2 regions of the Bacillus sp. PK3-037 genome follow, and region 2 is predicted to be linked to the other one. Evidence: a T-box and tRNA genes for the amino acid it is inferred to sense, from the RefSeq annotation. Region 2 holds a T-box; the other holds one or more tRNA genes.

Region 1 (3,240 bases), 1.9 Mb from region 2:
GCAACAGTCCTTCTTGTTCTCGCCGTTCGCTTAATTACCGGTATATGAATAATGCCGTTCTCTTCCGATGCATCACTAACATGTAAACTCTCATTTTTTAATACAATATAGTATTGCAAATAATCTTGTAACTCCACAGAAACCAAGGTACAAACCTCCTCTATTATTCCTTTATTTTACCATGGGCCTAGGTGGTAGTACGATGGGATAGGAAGAGAGTATTAGGAATTCACTTAATGGTAAGTCGTAACCTATCTTTATTTGAACGAATATCCTTCATCTCATCCATTTCTTCACTTCCATTATTTTATCCATCGATGCAAACACATTTATGTAAATTAAAATTTTCAATACTGATTCTTTTATACTTATAATAGATCTTTTAACTATAACAAAAAAAGACAGGGAATTACTCCCTGTCTTTTTCGATAATAGTATTTAGATTATATACCGGTGGTCGGGGTCGAACCGACACTCCAGAAGGAACACGATTTTGAGTCGTGCGCGTCTGCCAATTCCGCCACACCGGCAAGTTTTACGTCGTATCTAACCGACGAATATAAATATATCATGGATATGATAAAGTGTCAATGTATTTTAAAAAGTTTTTTGGAAATATAATAATAAGAGGGGTTAAAGCGACTTTTCATGAAATACAGCCCAATGCTTACATTGACACTTTCATACAATAAAAAATGATCTACTTATGTAGATCATTGATATGATTAGCTTCATTATATTTTCAAGCACAAACACCAATTTAACTTATCAATTAAGTAAAATTGGTGCCGAGGGCCGGACTTGAACCGGCACGGTAGTCACCTACCGCAGGATTTTAAGTCCTGTGTGTCTGCCAATTCCACCACCCCGGCAAAAGAAAGGCGACACCCGGATTCGAACCGGGGATAAAGGTTTTGCAGACCTCTGCCTTACCACTTGGCTATGCCGCCGTAATTGGAGCGGAAGACGGGATTCGAACCCGCGACCCCCACCTTGGCAAGGTGGTGTTCTACCACTGAACTACTTCCGCATCTTAAGGGACTTAATACATTATATTCAATTGATATAAAAAAGTGAGACTGGGCTAGCTGGATTCGAACCAACGCATGACGGAGTCAAAGTCCGTTGCCTTACCGCTTGGCTATAGCCCAATGATAATATGGGGCGATTGATGGGAATCGAACCCACGAGTGCCAGAGCCACAATCTGGTGCGTTAACCACTTCGCCACAACCGCCATAATCTCAAGATGTCATAAATTTGGCAGGGGCAGTAGGAATCGAACCCACACCGGAGGTTTTGGAGACCTCTGTTCTACCGTTAAACTATGCCCCTATAAATGGTGGAGGGGGGCAGATTCGAACTGCCGAACCCTGAGGGAGCGGATTTACAGTCCGCCGCGTTTAGCCACTTCGCTACCCCTCCACATTAAGTTTTGAAAAACAGTGCCGGCAAGAGGACTTGAACCCCCAACCTACTGATTACAAGTCAGTTGCTCTACCAATTGAGCTACACCGGCATAGGTGGTGGCTCGGGACGGAATCGAACCGCCGACACACGGATTTTCAGTCCGTTGCTCTACCAACTGAGCTACCGAGCCTTATTATTTAAATGGCGGTCCGGACGGGACTCGAACCCGCGACCTCCTGCGTGACAGGCAGGCATTCTAACCAACTGAACTACCGGACCATTTTAATTTGGTTGCACCCTTCGGGTGCTCCTATTTAAAAGGATATATTTTTTTGGTTGCGGGGGCAGGATTTGAACCTGCGACCTTCGGGTTATGAGCCCGACGAGCTACCGAACTGCTCCACCCCGCGATGATAATGGTGGAGGATGACGGGCTCGAACCGCCGACCCTCTGCTTGTAAGGCAGATGCTCTCCCAGCTGAGCTAATCCTCCATCATATAATGACCCGTACGGGATTCGAACCCGTGTTACCGCCGTGAAAGGGCGGTGTCTTAACCGCTTGACCAACGGGCCCAGACTTTCAATTGTGATTATGTATAAATATCAGTGGCGGAGAGCAAGGGATTCGAACCCTTGAGACGGAGTTGACCGCCTACACGATTTCCAATCGTGCTCCTTCGACCACTCGGACAGCTCTCCAATAATGGCTCCGCAGGTAGGATTCGAACCTACGACCGATCGGTTAACAGCCGATAGCTCTACCACTGAGCTACTGCGGAATGAAGTCTGCCTGGCGATGTCCTACTCTCACAGGGGGAAACCCCCGACTACCATCGGCGCTGAAGAGCTTAACTTCCGTGTTCGGCATGGGAACGGGTGTGACCTCTTCGCCATCATCACCAGACAATTTCAGTGACATTTAACATTATACTATGTATATCTTGAAAAGTCAAGAGTTTTTTGAGATATTCTCTCAAAACTAGATAACAGGTGTGACATCATTAGACATTAGGTTAAGTCCTCGATCGATTAGTATCTGTCAGCTCCATGTGTCGCCACACTTCCACCTCAGACCTATCAACCTGATCATCTTTCAGGGATCTTACTTCCTTACGGAATGGGAAATCTCATCTTGAGGGGGGCTTCATGCTTAGATGCTTTCAGCACTTATCCCGTCCGCACATAGCTACCCAGCGATGCCCTTGGCAGAACAACTGGTACACCAGCGGTGCGTCCATCCCGGTCCTCTCGTACTAAGGACAGCTCCTCTCAAATTTCCTGCGCCCGCGACGGATAGGGACCGAACTGTCTCACGACGTTCTGAACCCAGCTCGCGTACCGCTTTAATGGGCGAACAGCCCAACCCTTGGGACCGACTACAGCCCCAGGATGCGATGAGCCGACATCGAGGTGCCAAACCTCCCCGTCGATGTGGACTCTTGGGGGAGATAAGCCTGTTATCCCCGGGGTAGCTTTTATCCGTTGAGCGATGGCCCTTCCATGCGGAACCACCGGATCACTAAGCCCGACTTTCGTCCCTGCTCGACTTGTAGGTCTCGCAGTCAAGCTCCCTTGTGCCTTTACACTCTGCGAATGATTTCCAACCATTCTGAGGGAACCTTTGGGCGCCTCCGTTACCTTTTAGGAGGCGACCGCCCCAGTCAAACTGCCCACCTGACACTGTCTCCCCGCCCGATAAGGGCGGCGGGTTAGAAGGTCAATACAGCCAGGGTAGTATCCCACCGATGCCTCCACCGAAGCTGGCGCTCCGGTTTCCAAGGCTCCTACCTATCCTGTACAAGCTGTACCAACATTCAATATCAGGCTGCA
Region 2 (3,240 bases):
CCGCGTTGACATTCCGTCTTACCAAGTAAAACCTGGTCAAACAATCGGTGTTCGCGAAAAATCAAGAAACCTTTCTATCATCAAAGAATCTGTTGAAGTAAACAACTTCGTTCCTGAATACCTTACTTTCGACGCTGAAAAGCTTGAAGGTACATTCACTCGTCTTCCAGAGCGTTCTGAACTTGCTCCGGAAATTAACGAAGCGCTTATCGTTGAGTTCTACTCTCGTTAATCGTTTAAAAACCCCCTGCCGCTATGCGGTCGGGGGTTTTTTTTCGTCTGATTCTTCTACCGTTTCCTGCTGGACAACACTTTCTCTGGCCTGCTGCTCCCAATAATCCCGCTGTAATCTTTCTTTGGCGATCGTACACATGAGATTCACGGTGAGCTCTCCCTCCTATGAAAAGGTGGTGAATGGTCGTGTTTGCCCTATCTAATATACTCTTTCCCTCAAATTCCTATGCGCTAAACCAAAAACATCCTTTGCCAATTAAGCAAAGGATGTTTTTTTCTTATTTATATGTGACAAGGAAGTATTTTTTCTTCCCGCGGCGCAGAACAGTAAATTGATCTTCAATGCGGTCTTCAGCAGATAAGATATAGTCAATTTCTGTCTGGCGTTCACCGTTAATGTAAACGGCTCCGTTTTTAATATCTTCACGGGCTTGGCGTTTAGACGGTGACAGTTTCGATTCAACCAGCACATCTACGAGTGACAGTTCTTCAGCGCTGTCTTTTTCTAGAGAAGGCACATCTTTAAAACCGATTTTTACGTCTTGGGCAGAAAGCTCTTTAATATTGCCGCTGAACAATGCTTGGGAAATATTAATCGCTTGCTCCAGTGCCTCGCGTCCGTGAACGAGCGCTGTCACTTCTTCTGCCAGGCGTTTTTGCGCTTCACGCTTTTCAGGTGCTGTTTCAGTTTTTTCAGCATATTCTTCGATTTCTTCCTTTGAAAGGAACGTGAAGTATTTTAAATATTTCACTACATCACGGTCATCTGTATTGATCCAGAATTGATAGAACTCATATGGAGACGTTTTTTCTTTATCAAGCCAAATTGCGCCGCCTTCGGTTTTTCCGAATTTTGTGCCGTCCGCTTTCGTTACAAGCGGAATCGTAAGACCGAATGCTTTTGCTCCTTCTTCTTCAGATTTTCTGATCAGCTCAAGGCCAGCTGTAATGTTGCCCCATTGATCGCTTCCGCCGATTTGCAGCTTACAGTTTTTCTCTCTGTACAGGTTTAAGAAATCATAAGATTGAAGAATCATGTAGCTGAATTCCGTGTAAGAAATGCCGGATTCGATTCTGGAGCTGACTGTATCTTTTGCCAGCATGTAATTGATGCCGAAGTTTTTGCCGACGTCACGAAGGAAGTCGATCACATTCAGGTTTCCGATCCAGTCGTAGTTGTTTGCCATAACAGCCGGGTTTTCCGCTGACTCAAAATCAAGAAATCTTGAAAGCTGATTTTTGATTTTTTGCGACCATTCGACAACGATATCAGCCGTGTTTAACGTACGCTCAGCTTTTTTTCCGCTTGGATCGCCGATTAAACCCGTCGCGCCGCCCACAAGCGCAATCGGATGGTGCCCCGCAAGCTGAAAACGGCGGAGTGTTAGAATTGGCAGCAGGTGCCCGATATGCAAGCTGTCTGCTGTCGGATCAAAGCCTGAGTACAGGCGGATTTTTTCTTCGTTCAGCTGTTTATTCAGTCCTTCTTCATCCGTCATTTGCTGAATCAATCCGCGGAAGGATAAGTCTTCAAGTAAGTTTGTCATGAGATAAAGCTCCTTTTTTAATAAAATAAAAACGCCCCTTCGTGTAAACGAAGGGACGATTGATTATCGCGGTACCACCCTACTAATAAGAGCATACATACAGCTTTTCGCTCTTATCACTTTGCCTGATAACGGATCAGGTCCGTTCTTTCACTACTGAAAGCCTGAGCGGCTTTGTTTGCAAAAGCGGTTCATGAGTGTATTCGATATATCCGTCTGTGCTGATTTTCACCGGCCATCAGCTCTCTGGAACGTAAGGATATTCTACTTGTCTCAATCTTTACCTTTTCATATGAAGCTATCTCATTTTTAACATAAATAAAATCCCGTGTCAACGGCGCCTTTTAATCCTCCATCGTTGATAGGTCTCCGGCCGGAAGATTCAGCTCCCACGCCTTCAGCACACGTCTCATAATTTTACCGCTCCGTGTTTTTGGCAGCTTATCCTTAAATTCAATTTCACGCGGAGCCGCATGGGCTGCAAGGCCTTGTTTGACAAATTGGCGGATTTCTTCTTTCAGTTTATCAGACGGCTCAAACCCTTCTCTGAGAGCGATAAAGGCTTTGATGATTTCGCCGCGCACGGGATCAGGTTTTCCAATGACCCCCGCCTCCGCAATTGCCGGATGTTCGACAAGCTTGCTTTCCACTTCAAATGGTCCGACACGCTCACCGGAGGTCATGATGACATCGTCCACTCTGCCTTGGAACCAAAAATACCCTTCATCATCCATGTAGGCAGAATCACCCGACACATACCATCCGCCAGGCATAAAATAAGATTCGTATTTTTCAGGGTTGTTCCAAATCGTGTGCATCATAGAAGGCCAGCCCTTTTTAATGGCGAGGTTCCCCATTCGATACGGCGGAAGCTCGTTCCCCTGATTGTCAACTATTGCTGCTTCTACACCGGGAATCGGTTTTCCCATCGAGCCTGGTTTAATATCCATGCAAGGATAGTTACAGATCAGCTGGCCGCCCGTCTCTGTCATCCACCATGTATCATGAATCCGTTTATTAAAAACTTTATGCCCCCATCTGATCACTTCCGGGTTTAAAGGTTCACCGACACTCAGCACATGGCGGAGTGAAGTCAGATCATATTTGGCAGCCATCTCATCTCCGGCCCCCATCAGCATTCGAAAGGCAGTCGGCGCGCTGTACCAGACGTTTACGCCAAGCTGCTCAATCGTTCCATACCAGCTTTCCGGGCTGAATCGTCCGCCGACTATCACATTTGTCGCTCCGTTCAGCCACGGCGCAAAAATCCCGTACACCGTTCCAGTCACCCAGCCTGGGTCGGCTGTGCACCAATAAATGTCCTCTTCCTTTAAATCAAGGACCCATTTTCCTGTCTGATACTGCTGAACCATCGCCTCATGGACATGAAGCACACCCTTCGGCGTACCCGTAGATCCTGATGTATAGTGAAGCAAATAGCCGTCTTTTTTGTCCATCC

What was found. A T-box is a leader RNA that pairs with one kind of tRNA and senses whether it is charged. The one in region 2 lies ahead of tyrS (tyrosine--tRNA ligase), so its partner is inferred to be a tRNA-Tyr.
Region 1: it has a tRNA-Tyr gene. The T-box ahead of tyrS (tyrosine--tRNA ligase) is inferred to sense a tRNA for this amino acid. The anticodon was not compared.

Annotation. Positions count from the first base shown of each region.
Region 1 is NZ_CP096408.1:3,186,963-3,190,202, forward strand. Features, by position in the region: gene M1D69_RS16410 (hypothetical protein) at 1-137, opposite strand, end outside; tRNA gene M1D69_RS16415 (tRNA-Leu) at 449-530, opposite strand; tRNA gene M1D69_RS16420 (tRNA-Leu) at 784-872, opposite strand; tRNA gene M1D69_RS16425 (tRNA-Cys) at 880-950, opposite strand; tRNA gene M1D69_RS16430 (tRNA-Gly) at 956-1,030, opposite strand; tRNA gene M1D69_RS16435 (tRNA-Gln) at 1,080-1,151, opposite strand; tRNA gene M1D69_RS16440 (tRNA-His) at 1,161-1,236, opposite strand; tRNA gene M1D69_RS16445 (tRNA-Trp) at 1,261-1,334, opposite strand; tRNA gene M1D69_RS16450 (tRNA-Tyr) at 1,340-1,424, opposite strand; tRNA gene M1D69_RS16455 (tRNA-Thr) at 1,446-1,518, opposite strand; tRNA gene M1D69_RS16460 (tRNA-Phe) at 1,524-1,599, opposite strand; tRNA gene M1D69_RS16465 (tRNA-Asp) at 1,612-1,688, opposite strand; tRNA gene M1D69_RS16470 (tRNA-Met) at 1,743-1,819, opposite strand; tRNA gene M1D69_RS16475 (tRNA-Val) at 1,827-1,902, opposite strand; tRNA gene M1D69_RS16480 (tRNA-Glu) at 1,912-1,983, opposite strand; tRNA gene M1D69_RS16485 (tRNA-Ser) at 2,018-2,109, opposite strand; tRNA gene M1D69_RS16490 (tRNA-Asn) at 2,115-2,189, opposite strand; rRNA gene rrf (5S ribosomal RNA) at 2,199-2,314, opposite strand; rRNA gene M1D69_RS16500 (23S ribosomal RNA) at 2,420-3,240, opposite strand, start outside.
Region 2 is NZ_CP096408.1:1,241,720-1,244,959, reverse strand. Features, by position in the region: gene rpsD (30S ribosomal protein S4) at 1-232, shown strand, start outside; gene sr7p (small protein SR7P) at 254-382, opposite strand; gene tyrS (tyrosine--tRNA ligase) at 513-1,781, opposite strand; T-box leader at 1,830-2,071, opposite strand; gene acsA (acetate--CoA ligase) at 2,126-3,240, opposite strand, start outside.